DNA from 3 places in the Phreatobacter sp. AB_2022a genome. Region 3 is predicted to be linked to each of the others. Evidence: riboswitches for the same ligand, from Rfam matches in the RefSeq annotation. Region 3 holds a riboswitch; each other region holds the start of a gene.
The links. Region 3 has a riboswitch for thiamine pyrophosphate ahead of OZ671_RS06315 (FAD-dependent oxidoreductase). Riboswitches for the same ligand answer to the same signal wherever they lie in the genome.
Positions count from the first base shown of each region.

Region 1: linked by a shared signal. The riboswitch ahead of thiC (phosphomethylpyrimidine synthase ThiC) and the one ahead of OZ671_RS06315 (FAD-dependent oxidoreductase) in region 3 are both predicted to bind thiamine pyrophosphate.
Region 2: linked by a shared signal. The riboswitch ahead of OZ671_RS14645 (hydroxyethylthiazole kinase) and the one ahead of OZ671_RS06315 (FAD-dependent oxidoreductase) in region 3 are both predicted to bind thiamine pyrophosphate.

Region 1 covers NZ_JAPSET010000044.1:35,059-40,490, forward strand. Annotated here, with positions in the region: gene OZ671_RS25180 (hypothetical protein) at 1-478, shown strand, start outside; gene OZ671_RS25185 (pyrimidine 5'-nucleotidase) at 500-1,201, opposite strand; gene OZ671_RS25190 (DUF1036 domain-containing protein) at 1,198-2,175, opposite strand; gene argB (acetylglutamate kinase) at 2,219-3,103, opposite strand; TPP riboswitch at 3,309-3,437, shown strand; gene thiC (phosphomethylpyrimidine synthase ThiC) at 3,601-5,432, shown strand, end outside.
Region 2 covers NZ_JAPSET010000018.1:3,396-8,827, reverse strand. Annotated here, with positions in the region: gene OZ671_RS14655 (TRAP transporter substrate-binding protein) at 1-76, opposite strand, end outside; gene thiD (bifunctional hydroxymethylpyrimidine kinase/phosphomethylpyrimidine kinase) at 81-878, opposite strand; gene OZ671_RS14645 (hydroxyethylthiazole kinase) at 916-1,668, opposite strand; TPP riboswitch at 1,692-1,794, opposite strand; gene OZ671_RS14640 (Lrp/AsnC ligand binding domain-containing protein) at 1,904-2,140, shown strand; gene OZ671_RS14635 (glycine cleavage system protein H) at 2,249-2,686, opposite strand; gene OZ671_RS14630 (DsrE/DsrF/DrsH-like family protein) at 2,706-3,086, opposite strand; gene OZ671_RS14625 (lipoate--protein ligase family protein) at 3,083-3,838, opposite strand; gene OZ671_RS14620 (hypothetical protein) at 3,844-4,227, opposite strand; gene OZ671_RS14615 (hypothetical protein) at 4,214-4,669, opposite strand; tRNA gene OZ671_RS14610 (tRNA-Sec) at 4,773-4,868, opposite strand; partial or broken gene selB (selenocysteine-specific translation elongation factor) at 4,995-5,432, opposite strand, start outside.
Region 3 covers NZ_JAPSET010000006.1:74,635-80,066, forward strand. Annotated here, with positions in the region: gene OZ671_RS06295 (IclR family transcriptional regulator) at 1-784, opposite strand, end outside; gene OZ671_RS06300 (thiamine phosphate synthase) at 881-1,489, opposite strand; gene OZ671_RS06305 (thiazole synthase) at 1,476-2,258, opposite strand; gene thiS (sulfur carrier protein ThiS) at 2,263-2,460, opposite strand; gene OZ671_RS06315 (FAD-dependent oxidoreductase) at 2,457-3,524, opposite strand; TPP riboswitch at 3,513-3,622, opposite strand; gene OZ671_RS06320 (tetratricopeptide repeat protein) at 3,720-5,057, shown strand; gene OZ671_RS06325 (Vgb family protein) at 5,065-5,432, opposite strand, start outside.

The DNA of each region.
Region 1 (5,432 bases), on a different contig from region 3:
CGTCCAGACGATCAGCGCAGCCCGCGATGCCCAGGATCGGCTGGACGACATGGTGAAGCGCGTGCGCGGCGAACTTGCCGAGATCTCGCGCCGGCGGTCCGAACTCTCGCAGGTGGCGACCGGCTTCCGCAACCGGCGCTACGACACGGACGGCTCCTATTTCGACAACGACGTGATCGGCCACCTGCTGCGCGGCCTCGTCACCGGCGCCCTCAGCGGCGCCGACTACTGGGCGCGCATGGAGCAGGGCCGGCGCTGGAGCCAGCCGTTCCCGACGGGCAGTTCCGGAGGTGGCGGCTGGTGGGGCGACGGCGGCGGCTCGTGGGGCGGGTCCTGGGGCGGCGGAGGCTCATGGGGCGGCGGCTCGTCGAGCGGCGGGTCCTGGGGCGGCGGAGGCTCCTCGGGCGGAGGCTCGTGGGGTGGCGGCTCGTCCGGCGGCCGCGACGACGACGGCTTCAGCACCAAGGGCGGGTTCTGATCCGCTCCTGGCGGCGCGCGATCAGAGCCTGAGCCGGATCAGGAACGCGGTGAGATCGTCGGTGACGAAATCGACGTGGTCGTCGTTGCGGCCCTCGAATTCCCAGCTCTCGCGGAACAGTTCCCGGGTATTTTCCGGCACCACCAGCACCGTCTTCATGCCGAGCCTGTGCGGCGCCTCCAGATTGCGGGCGAGATCCTCGAACATGGCCGCGCGCTCCGGCGCGACACCGTGATCGCGCAGGAACTTCTCGTAGGTCTCGTGATGCGGCTTCGGCAGAAGACCGGCATCGACGATGTCGAAGACACCGTCGAACTGGTTCTCGAAACCGAGCCGGCGGGTCACCGCCGCGACGTGCGAGCGGGTGCCCGAGGTGAACACGAACTTGCGTCCCGGCAGGGCGGCGATCGCCGCGCCGAGCTCCGGATTGGCCTGCAGCGGCGAATGATCGATATCGTGGACATAGCCGAGGAAATCGTCCGGGCTCATGCCGTGCTCGATCATCAGGCCGCGCAGCGACGTGCCATAGCGCCGGTAATAGTCCTTCTGCAGCTTGAACGCCTCGTCCGGCGTGATCTTCAGGAAGGTCGATATGTAGTCCTTGATCCGCCCGTCGATCTGCGCCCACAGCGACAGATGCGCCGGGTAGAGCGTGTTGTCGAGGTCGAAGATCCAGGCCTCGACATGGGCGAATTCTTGGCTCAATTGCTGCTGATCGGTCATTGCGGCTCCCGGAAACGGACTGTGGCGCGGCGGCGGCCGTCGAAACCGACCTCCAGGAAAGCGGCCCGGGTCGCGCCATGGGCGGCGCAATCGCTCGCGCCGGCGATCTCGAACTCGGCGGGCCGTATGCAGGCGCCGACCTCGCCACCATAGGTCAGCGGCCTGCCGCTGATAAGCACCGGCCGGCCCTGCGCATCCACCGCCTCGCCATAGGAATAGACGCGCTGCGCCGCCGGATCGACCGGCGGCTTCAGGCAGGCTCCGGGTTCGACACGGTACCAGCCGCGGGTGATGACCTGTCCGCCCTCCTCGACGCCGAGCGCAGCCATGACGCGGAAGCCGGTGTCGTTGCACCAGGCAAAGCCCGGTCCCTCGCCGGCCTTCAGCGCGGCGATGAGCATGTCGAAAAAGTCCGGCGCGCCGGCACTTTCCGGCGCCAGATGGCGGTCGGCGAGGAAAGCCTTCACCGCCTGCTCGCTGCGCGGCCCTTCGAGGCCGTCGATGGGTCCGGGATCGTAGCCCATGCGTGTCAGCAGCCGCTGGATGCCGGCCCGCCGCGCCTGCGGCAGGTCGTAGTCGGCCTCCTCCGACAGGAACAGCACGGCAATGCCGTCGACCACGGTCGGGCGCATTTCGGTGAAGCCGGCAAGGCGATGGCGGGGATCCCGGCAGGCGAGCGCCGCGGCGACCAGGAAATCCCCCTCGCCGACGCAAAGCCTGACGGCGCCGACCGGGCCGAGGCCGGCATCGGCGGGCTCGGTCACTGCGCGGGTGTGCAGAAACAGCTTTCCGGCGGGCTCGGCTGTGGTCAGGATCGCCCGGCACTGGCCGGGATCGAGTCGGAACCAGCCGCGGGTCGCGGCGGTATCGTTGGCGATCACGCCGATCGCCGCCTCGGTGACGAGGCTCGTCCGGTTGCACAGCCGGGTTTCGGCGGCGGCCGGGGCGAGGGCGGCGAGCCAGCCCGCCGCCATGGCGGCGACCCAGGCCGCCGCTCGAAAACGGGCGCCGGCCGGCTCAGGCGTGGATGAGCGTGCCCGCGCCGCCATGGGTGAGAAGCTCCACCAGAACCGCGTGCGGCGTCTTGCCATCGAGGATGACGACGCCTTCGACGCCGCGCTCGATGGCATAGATGCAGGTCTCGATCTTGGGGATCATGCCGCCGGTGGCCGTGCCGTCGGCGATCAGGCGCCGGCAATCCTCCACCGAAAGGTCCTTGATGAGCTTCTTGTCCTTGTCGAGCACGCCCGGCACGTCGGTCAGGAGCAGCAGCCGCTTCGCACCGAGCGCACCGGCGATGGCGCCGGCGAAAGTATCGGCGTTGACGTTGTAGGTGTCGCCCTCGCGCGAGGTCGCGACCGGCGCGAGCACCGGGATCAGCTCCTTGCCGAGCACCGTGTCGAGCACCTTGGTGTCGACCGTGTCGGGCTCGCCGACGAAGCCGAGATCGACCGCCTGCTCGATATTGGAATCGGGATCGCGCGCGGTGCGGCTGACCTTCACCGCCTTGACCATGTCGCCATCCTTGCCGCTGAGGCCGATGGCCTTGCCACCGGCGGCATTGATGAAGCCGACGATCTGCTTGTTGATCGAGCCGGCGAGGATCATCTCGACGATTTCCACGGTCGGCTTGTCGGTCACGCGCAGGCCGTCGATGAACTGGCTCTTGATGCCGAGCTTGGCCAGCATCTGGCCGATCTGCGGGCCGCCGCCGTGCACCACCACCGGGTTGATGCCGGACTGCTCGAGCATGACGATGTCGCGCGCGAACGACCGCGCGCCCTCCTCGTCGCCCATGGCGTGGCCGCCATATTTCACCACGATGATCTCGTCGTCGTATTTCTGCATATAGGGCAGCGCCTCGTTGAGGACGCGGCCGATGTCATGAGAATCAACGGACATGGCGGGGGCTCCAGCGGTCGCCGCGGGCGGCGGGGTATTTTGGCGCGGAGGCTTTCCGGCGCAACAAGACGCGCGCGTCTTAGCCGATTTGACGGCCAAGGTGAAAGGCCAAGATGGCGCACGCGCCGCAGGGGGCACCTGCACGCGCGGATCATCGCGGCGCGCGGTGCCGGCTTGACTTCCGCGTGCGAGGCGTCACATTCGGAACTGCTCCAAGGGGAGCCCCGTGAGGGGGCTGAGAGGCCACGACGCCTGGGACCCATTCCCAAGCACCGTGGCGACCCTTGAACCTGATCCGGGTCATGCCGGCGGAGGGATGGGAAGCATGCCGACGATGCGTATCAACGCCAGGGCGTCCGTCGTCGCAGCCATTGCTGCGCGCGGGCGGTCTGTGTCGGCGCGGCGAGCCAGCCCGAAGCCGGGTGCCGCCGGGTCGCAGTGACGACCGGTCTTCCGACCGCAGCCAACACATTCGCACCCTGGAGGGAGCCCCCGCCATGAACGCGCCCGTCAAGACCATCAAGCCGGCGGTCACCACCGGCCCCCTGCCGGCTTCGCGCAAGATCTTCGCAACGCCCGACAGCGCGCCCGACCTGCGGGTGCCGCTGCGCGAAATCGCCCTGAGCGAAGCCTCCGGCGAGCCGCCGCTGCCGGTCTACGACACGTCCGGTGCCTATACCGATCCCGACGTGGTGATCGATGTCGAGAAAGGCCTTGCCCGCACCCGCGAGGCCTGGGTGCTGGAGCGCGGCGGAGTCGAGCGCTATGCCGGCCGCGCGATCAAGCCGGAAGACAACGGCCATGCCGGCAAGCACCTGGCGCGCGCCTTTCCCGTGGCGCATCAGCCGCTGCGCGGCCTTGCCGGCCAGCCGATCACGCAATACGAGTTCGCCCGCGCCGGCATCATCACCAAGGAGATGATCTACGTCGCGGAGCGCGAAAATCTCGGCCGCAAGACGATGCTGGAGCGTGCCCAGGCGGCCATCGCCGACGGCGAGAGCTTCGGCGCCGACATCCCGGCTTTCATCACGCCGGAATTCGTCCGCTCCGAGATCGCCCGCGGCCGCGCCATCATTCCGGCCAACATCAACCATGCCGAGCTCGAGCCGATGATCATCGGCCGCAACTTCCTGGTGAAGATCAACGCCAATATCGGCAATTCGGCGGTGTCGTCCTCGATCGAGGAGGAGGTCGACAAGCTCGTCTGGTCAATCCGCTGGGGCGCCGACACGGTCATGGACCTCTCGACCGGCCGCAACATCCACAACACGCGGGAGTGGATCATCCGCAATTCGCCGGTGCCGATCGGCACGGTGCCGATCTATCAGGCCCTGGAAAAGGTCAATGGCGATCCGGTCAAGCTGACCTGGGAAGTCTATCGCGACACGCTGATCGAGCAGTGCGAGCAGGGCGTCGACTATTTCACCATCCATGCCGGCGTGCGGCTCGCCTATGTGCCGCTCACCGCCAAGCGCGTCACCGGCATCGTCTCGCGCGGCGGCTCGATCATGGCCAAGTGGTGCCTCGCCCACCACAAGGAGAGCTTCCTCTACACGCATTTCGACGAGATCTGCGACATCATGCGCGCCTATGACGTGTCGTTCTCGCTCGGCGACGGCCTGCGTCCGGGCTCGATCGCCGACGCCAACGACGCGGCGCAGTTCGCCGAACTGGAGACGCTCGGTGAACTGACCCGGATCGCCTGGGACAAGGGCTGCCAGGTGATGATCGAGGGACCCGGCCACGTGCCGATCCACAAGGTCAAGGTCAATATGGAGAAGCAGCTGAAGGCCTGTGGCGAGGCGCCCTTCTATACGCTCGGGCCGCTGACCACCGACATCGCGCCCGGCTACGACCACATCACCTCGGGCATCGGGGCTGCGATGATCGGCTGGTTCGGCTGCGCCATGCTCTGCTATGTCACGCCGAAGGAACATCTCGGCCTGCCCAACCGCGACGACGTGAAGACCGGCGTCATCACCTACAAGATCGCGGCTCACGCCGCCGATCTCGGCAAGGGCCATCCGGCGGCGCAGCTGCGCGACGACGCGCTGTCGCGGGCGCGCTTCGACTTCCGCTGGGAGGACCAGTTCAATCTCGGCCTCGATCCGGACACGGCACGCGCCTTCCACGACGAGACGCTGCCGAAGGAAGCCCACAAGGTCGCGCATTTCTGCTCGATGTGCGGGCCGAAATTCTGCTCGATGAAGATCACCCAGGACGTACGCGACTATGCCGCGACGCTCAACGACCGCGAGGCCGGCATGGCCGCGATGAGCGAGAAGTTCCTGGAGATGGGCGGCCAGGTCTATGTCGAGGCTGAAGCGGT
Region 2 (5,432 bases), on a different contig from region 3:
CCTGGCCGCGGGCGACCTGCGGTGCGGCGACGAGGCCCGCGGCGGCGGCGAGCGTTGCGCGACGATCGATCCTCATGGCCTCACCACCAGGCGTGGAAGTGGTGGGTCGGCCCATGCCCCGCGCCGATCTCCAGCCGGTCGGATGCGGCGATGGCCTTGGTGACATAGTCCTTGGCCTCGGCCACGGCATGGCCGAGCTCGAGGCCCTTGGCGAGCCCGGCGGCGATGGCCGAGGACAGGGTGCATCCCGTGCCGTGGCTGTTGCGTGTCGCGATCCGCGCCGATTCGAGCCGGACGACCTTGTCGCCGACGATCAGCAGGTCGGCGCTGACCGGCCCTTCGGCATGGCCGCCCTTCATCACCACCGCCCGCGCGCCGCCGGCGACCAGCATCCGCCCCTGGTCGAGCATCTCCTCCTCGTTCCGCGCCACCGGCCGGTCGAGCAGGACGGCGGCCTCGGGCAGATTGGGCGTGATGACGGTCGCGAGCGGGATCAGCACCCGCCGCAGCGCGTCGACCGCATCGGGATTGAGCAGGCGATGGCCCGATGCCGAGACCATGACGGGGTCGAGCACGACGCGGCTCGCGCCGTGGCGCTTCAGGCCGGCCGCTACCGTCTCGATGACGGCGGGCTGCGACAGCATGCCGATCTTCACCGCGCCGACCTTGAGGTCGGAAAAGACCGAATCCATCTGGGCGGCGATGAAATCCGCCGGCACGTCGAAAATGCCCTGGACGCCCAGCGTGTTCTGCGCGGTGAGCGCGGTGATCACGCTGGCGCCGTAGACGCCGAGCGCGGAAAAGGTCTTCAGGTCCGCCTGGATCCCGGCGCCACCGCCCGAATCCGATCCCGCAATGGTCAAGGCAATGGCCGTCATGGCCTCTTCTCCTTCATTGATCCGGCAGGGCGCTGCGTCAGACGGTGCGCGCGCGCGTCGCGAGCTTGCCGGCATCGAGCCCGTAGAGCGCATCGAGATAGGCGCTCGCGAAGCTGCCCGGGCCGGCCGCGTGTTCGGCGGCGATCTCGCCGGCGACGCCGAGCGCGATCATCGCCGCGGCCGAGGCTTCCAGGCGGTCTTCGGTGACGGCCAGGAAGGCCGCGACGATCGCCGCTCCCGCGCAGCCCATGGCGGTGACGCGTGCCATCAGCGGATGGCCGTTCGGCGTGCCGACCCGGCGCCGGCCGTCGACCACCTCGTCGGTCTCGCCGGTGGCGATCACCACCGTCGCAAGGCCGGCGGCATAGGCGGAGACCGGCTGGCTCTGGGCCAGCACCGCGATCTCGGCGGCATTGCCGCGGATCACCGCCGGAGCGCCGGCGGCGAGCTCGCGGGCAAAGGCCGCCCGGCCGGGCGAACGGTCGATGAAGACAGGATCGAGCACCCAGGGCAACGCCTTGGCGCCGGCCGCCGCGACGGCGAGCCGGATCACCTGGCGGCGCGGCTCGTCGAGCGTGCCGAGATTGACCAGCAGGGCGTCGGCACCGGAGACGAAGGCGCCGACCTCCTCGGGCGAGGTGGTCATCGACGGCACGGCGCCGATCGCCAGCAGCGCATTGGCCGTGAAGCCCTGCGCCACGCCGTTGGTGAGGCAGTGGACGCGCGGCCGGTTCGCCCTGATCCTGTCGACCAGGGCGGCCGCATTCCAGCCGAGTTCGGTGGCCGCCATCATCGCCTCCCGTCCGAGGCGCAATATCCGCACATCTCGCTTCCTCCGCCGGCATGACCCGGTTCAGGTTCCGCGGGTTGGCGGTTTCTGCCGCCTCTCAGCCCGAAGGCACCCCGACGAGACTATGATCCTGACGTAGGTCAAGCCGGGCCGGCGTGCAAGGGCCGATGACGCAGCCTGCCCTTGCGAAGCCCCCCCTCCTCGTGGAATCTGCTGCGCAGCACAGAGGCCCGCCATGATCCCCTTCTTCGTCCAGATCAAATGCCAGCTCGGCAAATCCTACGAGGTCGCCGCCCAGCTCGCCGACCGCGAGATCGCCTCGGAGATCTATTCGACCGCCGGCAATTTCGATCTGCTGGTGAAATTCTATGTCGAGCGCGACGTCGACATCGGCCATTTCGTCAACGAGAAGGTGCAGGTCATCCCGGGCATCCAGGACACCCACACGATCATCACGTTCAAGGCGTTCTGACAGCGCACCATCTGATATCGCGGATGACCGATGGTTCCGTCCGGCCCCCGCGGCTCTCGTTCGCAATGTGCGGGCCCTTGGCGGCCTGCGGCGACAGCGTCCTCTGCCTTATTCCGAACGGTCGCGATAGGCATCGGACGCCCGCCAGGCCGCGAAGGCCGGCGCGACCGCGGGGCCGGTGACGAGCCCCGCCTGCCAGCCCGCCGCCGCGGCCGAGACGATCAGCATCCAGCCGGCGCCGAGGGCATCGGTATTGAGGAGCCCGGGGCGGCGCACCAGCTCCTCGTTGTGCGCCACCACCACGCCGTCGAAGGCAGCCCGCGCCGAGCCGACCCATTTGCCGCATTCGATGGTGGCGAACCACCGCCCGGCCTCGAAATCGCGTCCGATCCGTTTCGGTGTGAACACCAGCACGTCGCCGGCAAGCTCCATGGCGACCGGCGTGAAGCCGGCGCGGATCGTGCCGTCGGCCAGCGGCTCGTACCAGATCTGGTTGTCCAGGTCGTAGAACAGCCGCTCGGGATAGCGCTCGCCGGCCGCGCTCATGGCCGCAGGCATCCGACCGTCAGAAGGTGAGCACCCGGCATTCCCCCTCCATCACGTCATTGATCACCGCGGCCGCACCCATCAGGCCCGAACATTCGGCGATGAGGTCGTCGGATGTGTGGCCGATGAGGTCGAGATTGGCCGGGCAGGCCCAGAACCGCGCGCCCTGGTCGTGCGCCTCGCGAATCCAGTCGAGCGCGGTCTTGGGATCGCCGGGCTTCAGGACGAGCCGCTCGGCGACGCCCTTCACCATGAGGCGCCCGGCTGCCGCGGTGCAGACGACATCGACCTCGAAATCCATCGCCGCCGCGATCGCCGCGTAATAGAACGGCGCGCCGAGCTCCTCGACCCGTCCGGGATCGGTGTTGACGAGCAGGATCAGCAGACGGCGCGCGGTCATCTGACGGCTCCCGCGCGGTGCGGCGCCGGCCTGTCGCCGTCGACGAAGGCGTCCGTGCCGATCTCCTCGGTCAGCAGGCGGCCGGCGAGATCCAGTTCCGCGGCGCTCAGACGATCCGGCTGCGGCGCGAGCGTCAGCTCCGCCGCGACCGCCCTGCCGATCGCGGCCTGCACCATGTCGAGGCCGGGGCTCCGCCGGAGCGCGGCGGTCAGATCCGTCACGGCCGGGCCCTTCGCGGCCGCGACCTGCGGCGCCAGCAGCATGGCGATGGCAGGGCCGATATCGGCGATGAGAAGCGAAGCCTGCAGCGCCGAGACCTGGCCGTCGAAGCCGCCGGCGAGCCCGCAGACCTTGGCTCCGCCGATCAGCACGGCATTGGCCGTCGGCGTGACGGGTTCGGCGCCCAATCCGCTGAGGGCCCCGGCCAGGGCCGAGGCGACGCGTGCGGCAAGGTCGCGCACGCCGCCGGCGACGACGAGGTCGAAGGTCAGCACGGAAGGCGTGACCACGATCGCACCGCCGCCGCTGACCCGTCGCGCGATCTCGACGCCGGCGCGCCGGCAGGCCGCGGCATCGATCGCATCGGCGAGCCTCTGGCCACGGCCGACGAGGACGGCCGGCCGATAGCGGTGGAAGCGCAGGATATCACGGGCGGCAGGCCGGCGCCGCGCCTCGGTCAGCGCGGCGGTCACCGCGACGTTCCAGCGCGCCGGAGCGAGCCCCGTATCGACCAGGCGGAGCGCGCCGGCCATCGGCGTCACACTTCCTCGACCTGGAGCCGCCGGCCCCATTGATCGAAGAAATGCCCCTCGTTCAGCACCAGCCGGTCCTGGCCGAGCCGTTCTTCGAGAAGCCGCAGCCGGAGCCGCGCCGTCGGATTGTCGAGCGCCCCGCCATCGGCCGCCACCTCCGGAAAGAAGGCCGCGCCCTGCCAGGCCTGGCCGGAACCGGCGAGCAGCATGGTGATTTCGGGCCAGTCGACCTCCGCGCCGATGACGTTGAAATAGGTCGAGCAGAGCGGCGAGACCTTGGTCTCGGTAATGGCGACGAGCACGACGAGGGCGGTGAACTCGCCGCGACCGGCAAATTCGCCGCGCAGCCAGCGATCGAAATCGGTGCGGACCGGCTCAGAAGTCGACAAGTGGCGTCTCCGGCATGGCCGTATCGAACAGGCGCCAGAACGGCGTGCCGCGGCTCGCCGCATACCAGGCCTCGAATTCGGCGAGCGCGCCGGCGGGATCGGCCGGCTCCTCGCGGTCCGGCTCGCCGCGGTCGAGGGCCAGGACCGCGCGCACCACGGCCGTGAACCGGCCGAGCACCTCTTCGCGTGCCTCGCTCATGGCCTGCCAACCGAGCCTGCCGGCCAGCATGGCCCGGCCCGCGCCGAGGGCGGCCGCCTCGTCATCCGCCTGGCCCACGGCCTCGCTGAGGCCGCGCATCAGGTTGAGGCGCCGGAAGGCGACGGCCCGCTCCTGCTCGAGCGCGGCGATGCGGGCGCCGACGGACCGGCGAAACTCCGTTTCCGCCTCGGCGGCCGTGCTCGCGGCACGCGCGAGATCGTCGAGGAAAGCTGCGGCCGGCATCGTCTCGTCCCTGGGCAAGCTACTGGCTTTCCGTATCCTTTTGCCTCCTGCGTTCGCCCGGACGGCCGTCCTCGGCGTCGGGCGAACGAAAGAAGCATGGAAATGGCGGAGGAGAGAGGGAGTCGAACCCACCAGAGACCGGCTCGCGGCCCCTCCCGGATTTGAAGTCCGGACGCCCCACCGGGGACGATTCTCTTCCAGAATGCTGTTGGCGCGTCGGCGAGTCTTCCGCCGGTTGCCCGAACAAATCAAGCCGGTGCGGATTGATGCGGCGGAGATCGCCGCGGCGGAAGGTCACGCCGTGGCGATCGAAGAACTCCAGGATCTGGATGGCGACCTTGCGGCCATTGTCCAGTCGGTCGCGCAGCTGCGCGGCGATGAATTCACCCTTGGGAGCGGCGGCCGCGATATCGACGATGATGGCGACGATCTCGCCGACCGCCGAACGCAGGAAGAAATGGTCGTGGGCGATCTCGTCGACCCGGCCGAGGCGGCCGGCGAGCTTGGCGAGCCGGCGCACATGCGCCTCGTCGAGGCCGGTGAGGCCTGCTATGTCGCGCACGCGCGGCGGCTTGAAGCGCTCCGCGCCGCCGATCAGGCCGGCGATCCGCTCCCAGGCCGCCTCGTCGGCGGCCGAGAGCTTGACCTCATGGCTGGCAAGCCGCACCCAGGCGCCGTCGAGCGCCAGCGTGCCGTCGGCGGCGAGCGGCCGGAGAAAGGCCTTGAAGGCCGGTGCGGGAAGCCTGGGTTCGCTCTGCATGCG
Region 3 (5,432 bases):
GGCGTTCCGGCCGGAAGCCAAGATTGGCCGAGAGGTTCTCGGCGAAGCGGCGCACGAACAGTGCCTGCTCGCTGTCGCCCTTGACGATCAGGTCTGCCGCCGGTCCGATCAGCGTGATGGCGAACTGGACCTGGCCGCTGTGGTCGAGCACCGGTGCGCTGACCGCATTGATGCCGGGCACCGGTATGCCCTCCGTGGTGGCGAAGCCGCGCCGGCGGATCTCGTCGAAATCGGCGGCCATGCGCTCGCGCTGCTGCCGCGCCGGGCCCGAGCGGCCGGCATCGAGCTCCTTTTCGATCAGCGGCCCGACGATCTCCTCGGGCAGGAAGGCGGCGAACAGGCGGCCGGTCGCCGTGCCCGTCACCGTATAGCCGGCGCCGACCCTCAGATTGACGTGGACCGGGCGGACCGATTCCTCGACATCGATGATGGTCGGGCCATGGCTGCCCCAGACGGTGACCGTAACCATCAGCCCGGTCTCCGCGGCGAGTTCCACCGCAGCCTGGCTCGCCATGCGCAACGGCACATGCTCGCGCATGCGCGTCAGCCCGAGCTGCAGCGCGAAGGGACCGAGCAGGTAGCGCCCGCTCGCCGCGTCCTGGTCGACGAGGCCGATCTTGCGGAAGCTGACGAGATAGGCATGAGCCTGCGCCGAGGTCACCTTGGCCATGGCCGCGAGGTCGCGCAGCATGGCCGGCTTGCCAAGCTCGACCATGGCGGCGAGCAGGCGGCCGCCCACCTCGATCGATTGAACGCCCCTGCCCTCTGGAAGCCTTTTGATCATGCCTCGTATCCTTACGAGGAACCGAGGCCAAAAGCCAGTGCCGCCAACGGCTTGCATGGGCCGCCCTGCCGAAACGGGCGGCCGGGCGGCGGCGGCCTAGCCCTGCCTGGCGGCGAGCGCCAGCCAGTCGCGCACCCGCTGGTCGGGATCGGCATGGCGCGTGACGTCGCTGACGACGGCGATCGAATCGGCACCGCTCGCGTAGACATCGGGCGCCCGTTCCAGGGTGATGCCGCCGATCGCCACCAGCGGGATCGCGCCGACGCGCTTCTTCCAGGTGCGGATGCGCTCCAGGCCCTGCGGCCCGAACCGCATGACCTTGATGGTGGTCTCGTAGATCGGGCCGAGCGCCACATAGTCGGGGGCATGGTCGAGCGCGACGTCGAGCTCGTCGTCGTCATGGGTCGACAGGCCGAGGGTCAGGCCGGCGCGGCGGATCGCCGGGACGTCGGCGCCGGCGAGATCCTCCTGCCCGAGATGAACATGTTCGGCACCGGCATCGATCGCCGCCTGCCACCAGTCGTTGACCACCAGCTTGGTCGATGTGCCGCGGGTCACGGCGAGCGCCGAACGGACAAGGGCGGTCGCCGCAGCGAGATCAAGGTCCTTGGCGCGCAGTTGCACCGTGCCCACGCCGAGGGCGACGAGCCGTTTCAGCCAATCGATGCTGTCGATGACGGGGTAGAAGCGATCAGGATAGGTCATGCCAAAACGGTGTCCCGACGACCGGGGTGGAGGGAGAGGCAAAATCGCGCGGGGCCATCAGCCCCGCCGCGTGTGCGGTATAGCCGGCCTCGACCGCCAGACGGAAGGCCTTGGCCATGGCGACGGGATCGGCCGCCTTGGCGATGGCGGTGTTGAGCAGCACCGCATCGAAGCCGATCTCCAGCGCTTCCGCTGCATGGGAGGGCGCGCCGAGCCCGGCATCGACCACCAGCGTCACGTCGGGCAGGCGCTGACGCATCAGCTCCAGCGCCTTGCGGTTGGTGATGCCGCGCGCGCTGCCGATGGGCGAAGCCCAGGGCATGATCACGCGGCAGCCGACATCGGCGAGCCGCATGGCGACGCCGAGATCCTCGGTCGTATAGGGAAACACCTCGAAGCCGTCGCGCACGAGCTCGTCGGCCGCCGCCACCAGGCCGATCACGTCGGGCTGCAGCGTTTCGTCGTCGGCGATGACCTCCAGCTTGATCCAGGGCGTGTCGAACAGTTCGCGGGCGAGCCGCGCGGTGGTGACGGCGTCGCGCACGGTCCGGCAGCCCGCCGTATTCGGCAGCACTGCGACGCCGAGCTCCTCGATCAGCGACCAGAACTGCCGGCCGGTGCCACCACCGGCGCTTTCCCGGCGCACCGAGACGGTGACGATCTCGGCGCCCGACGCGCGGATGGCCTGCTGCATGATGGCGGGCGAAGGATAGAGCGCCGTGCCGACCATCATGCGCGACGTGCAGTCGCGCCCATAGAAGCTCACCATGGCCTCATCCTCCCTGGCGCGGCGTGATGATCTCGATCTCGTCGCCGTCCTTGAGCGCGGCCTCGGCCCAGATCCGGCGCGGCACGACCTCGTGATTGACGGCGATCGCCAGATGCCGGTGCTCGAATTCGAGCTCGTCGAGCAGGACGGCGAGCGTCGCCGCCGATGTCTCGGTGCGTTCGCCGTTGACGATCAGGATCATGCCAGGATCTCCTCGAGGATCGGATGCGCATTCAGGATGTCAGGGGCAGCCGCTGGCCGCGCGACGAGCCCCAGCGTCAGCTCGGCCAAGGCCGGGGCGATGAGAAAACCATGCCGATAGAGGCCGTTGACGGAAATGATGCGGCCATGGCGCGCAATGCGCGGGCGATTGTCGGGAAAGGCCGGCCGCAGCGCGGCGCCGAGCTCGACGATGCGCGCCTCGGCGAAGGCGGGATGCAGCGCATAGGCCGCCGACATCAGTTCCAGGGCCGATCGCAAGGAAACGCCGGTGCCTTCAGTCTCGATCGTGGTGGCGCCGATCAGGAAGCGGTTCTCGGCCCGCGGCACCACATAGAGCGGCCAGCGCGGATGCAGCAGGCGGACCGGCCGCGACAGCGTGATCTCGCCGGTTTCGACCAGGACCGTCTCGCCCTTGACGCCGCGCAGGCCCGAAGCCGGCGCGCGTGCCGCCTCGTCCCGCGCCGCGAGCCCGCGGCAGTCGATCACCCAGCCCCCGGCCGCGAGGCCTTCGATCTCCCCCGGCGCGCGCGCGGCGCCGAACCGGATTTCGGCTCCGGCTTCCGTGATCAGGCGGCGCAGGACGGGCATGACCCGCCGCGGCTCGACATGCCCTTCTCCCGCGAAGAACAGGCCCTCGCGGAAACGGCCTTCGAGCGCCGGCTCGAGCGCGGCGAGAGCTGCCGCATCGAGCCGCCGGTGCTGGTCGGTCATGGCGGCGAAACGCTCGAAATCGGCCCGGTCGCGGCTATGTGCGACGACCAGCGACCCCTCGAGAGCGACATCGGGAAGCGCCGCGCGCCAAAGCGCGAGAGACCGGCTGCCGAGGGCGACGATGACATCTTCGGCCGCCTCGCGTTCGCACCAGGGCGCCAGCATGCCGCCGGCCCAATGGCTGGTGCTCGCCGCCATCCCGCCGTCGCCGCGCTCGTAGAGCGTCACGGCATAGCCGGCCCGGGCAAAGGTCAAGGCCTGCCAGAGCCCGGCAATGCCGGCCCCGACGATGCTGATATCAGGCTTGCGCGTCGACGACGGTGCAACGTCCATCCCTGTCCCTCCGCCGGCATGATCCGGATCAGGTTCAAGGGTCGCCGCCGATGTCGCAGCCTCTCAGCCCCCCGCGTGGGGCTCCCCTCAGAGTGAACCCCGAATCTGCGCGCCTTGCCCCGACCCGTCAAGTCCTGCGGCTGGACAAGACCATGCGGGTCGCGAGACCATGGCTGCACTGCAATGGGGGCGCCGATGCCGAGCGACTGTCGCGGACTTGCGGTTACCTGCGCCTCGGAGGCCGCGGCCGCCGCCTTCGACCATGCCGTCGCGGGCTATCTCGGCTACCGGCTCGATACCGCCGCGCGGGTCGCGGCCTGTCTCGATCTCGACCCCGGCTTCTGCCTCGGCCAGGTCCTGCGCGGCTATCTGACGCTCGCCGCTTTCAACCAGGCGACCGTGCCGGCCGCGCGCGAGGCTCTGGCCGCGGCCGAGGCGGCGTCGGCCGCCGCCACGCCTCGCGAAAAGGCCCATGTCGCGGCGCTCGACGCCTGGGTCGACGGCCGCCTCGACGAGCTGCTGGCGCGCTGGGAGGCGATCGTCAGGGACCATCCCAGGGATGTGCTGGCCTTCCGCCTGCACCATTTCAACGCCTTCTGGCTCGGCCGGCCGGAACAGATGCTCAGCCTTGTCGAGGCGGCGTTGCCGCAATGGGACCTCGGCCTGCCCGGACGAGGCGCCATGCTCGCCTGCCGCGCCTTCGCCAACGAGGAATGCGGCAACTACACGGTGGCGGAGAATGCCGGCCGCGAAGCCATCGCGCTCGACCCCGGCGATATCTGGGCAACCCATGCGGTGGCTCACGTCCTGGAAATGCAGGGCCGGCGCAGCGAAGGCATCGGTCTGCTCGGCGCGCTCGAACCGCACTGGCAGGGCGGCAACAATCTGCTGCATCACCTGTGGTGGCATCGCGCGCTCTATCACCTGGAACGCGAGGAGTTCGGCGAGGTCCTGGCGCTCTACGACCGGGGCTTCCGCAATCTCGCCTCGCCGCTCGTCGCTGCGCAGCCGGACCTCTATATCGACATCCAGAACGCCGCCTCGATGCTGTTCCGCCTGACCCTGCTGGATGTCGATGTCGGCGATCGCTGGGGCGAGCTCGCCGACAAGGCGGAGGGCCGCATCGGCGATTGTCTCAACCCCTTCACCCTGCCGCACTGGATGATGGCGCTGGTTCATACTGGCCGCTTCCAGGCCGCCGAGGCCTTCCTTGCCGCGCTCGACCGCGCGGCGGCTGCGACCGGCACGATCGGCGATCTGGTGCGCCGCTATGCCCGGCCGGTGTCGGCCGCGGTGCTCGCCCATGGCCGCGGACGCCATCACGAGGCGGTGGAGCTGATGCGCCCGGCGCTCGGCGGCATGTACCGGCTGGGCGGCAGCCACGCCCAGCAGGATGTGCTGGAACAGCTGTTCGCCGACGCCGCCGTCAAGGCAGGCGCCAAGGCCGATGTGAGGCTGATGCTGGAGCGCCTGGCCGGACGCCATCCGCTGCCGCCCGAGCGGCGCATCGGTTATCGCCGACTGCTGTCCTGACCGCCGATCAGGTCGCCGCCGCGGCCCGGCGCGGCCTGCGGATCGCCCGCAAGACGCCGCTCTCGCCGCCGCCACAGAACAGCCGGTCGGCACCGTCGGCTTCGAGCCCGGAAACCATCATGCCCTTGGGCATGTCGATCGCCTCGCGCACTTCGCCGGTCCGCGGATCGGCCCGGCGCACGTCGCTGTCCTCGCCCTCCCAGGTACCGTACCAGAGCTCGCCCTGCACGAAGGTCACGCCGGTGACGAAGCGGTTCGCCTCGATGGTGCGCAAGACCTCCCCCGTCTGCGGATCGACCTGGTGGATACGACGCTGCCTGTACTGACCGACCCAGAGCGTGCCTTCGGCCCAGGCGAGGCCTGAATCGCCGCCCC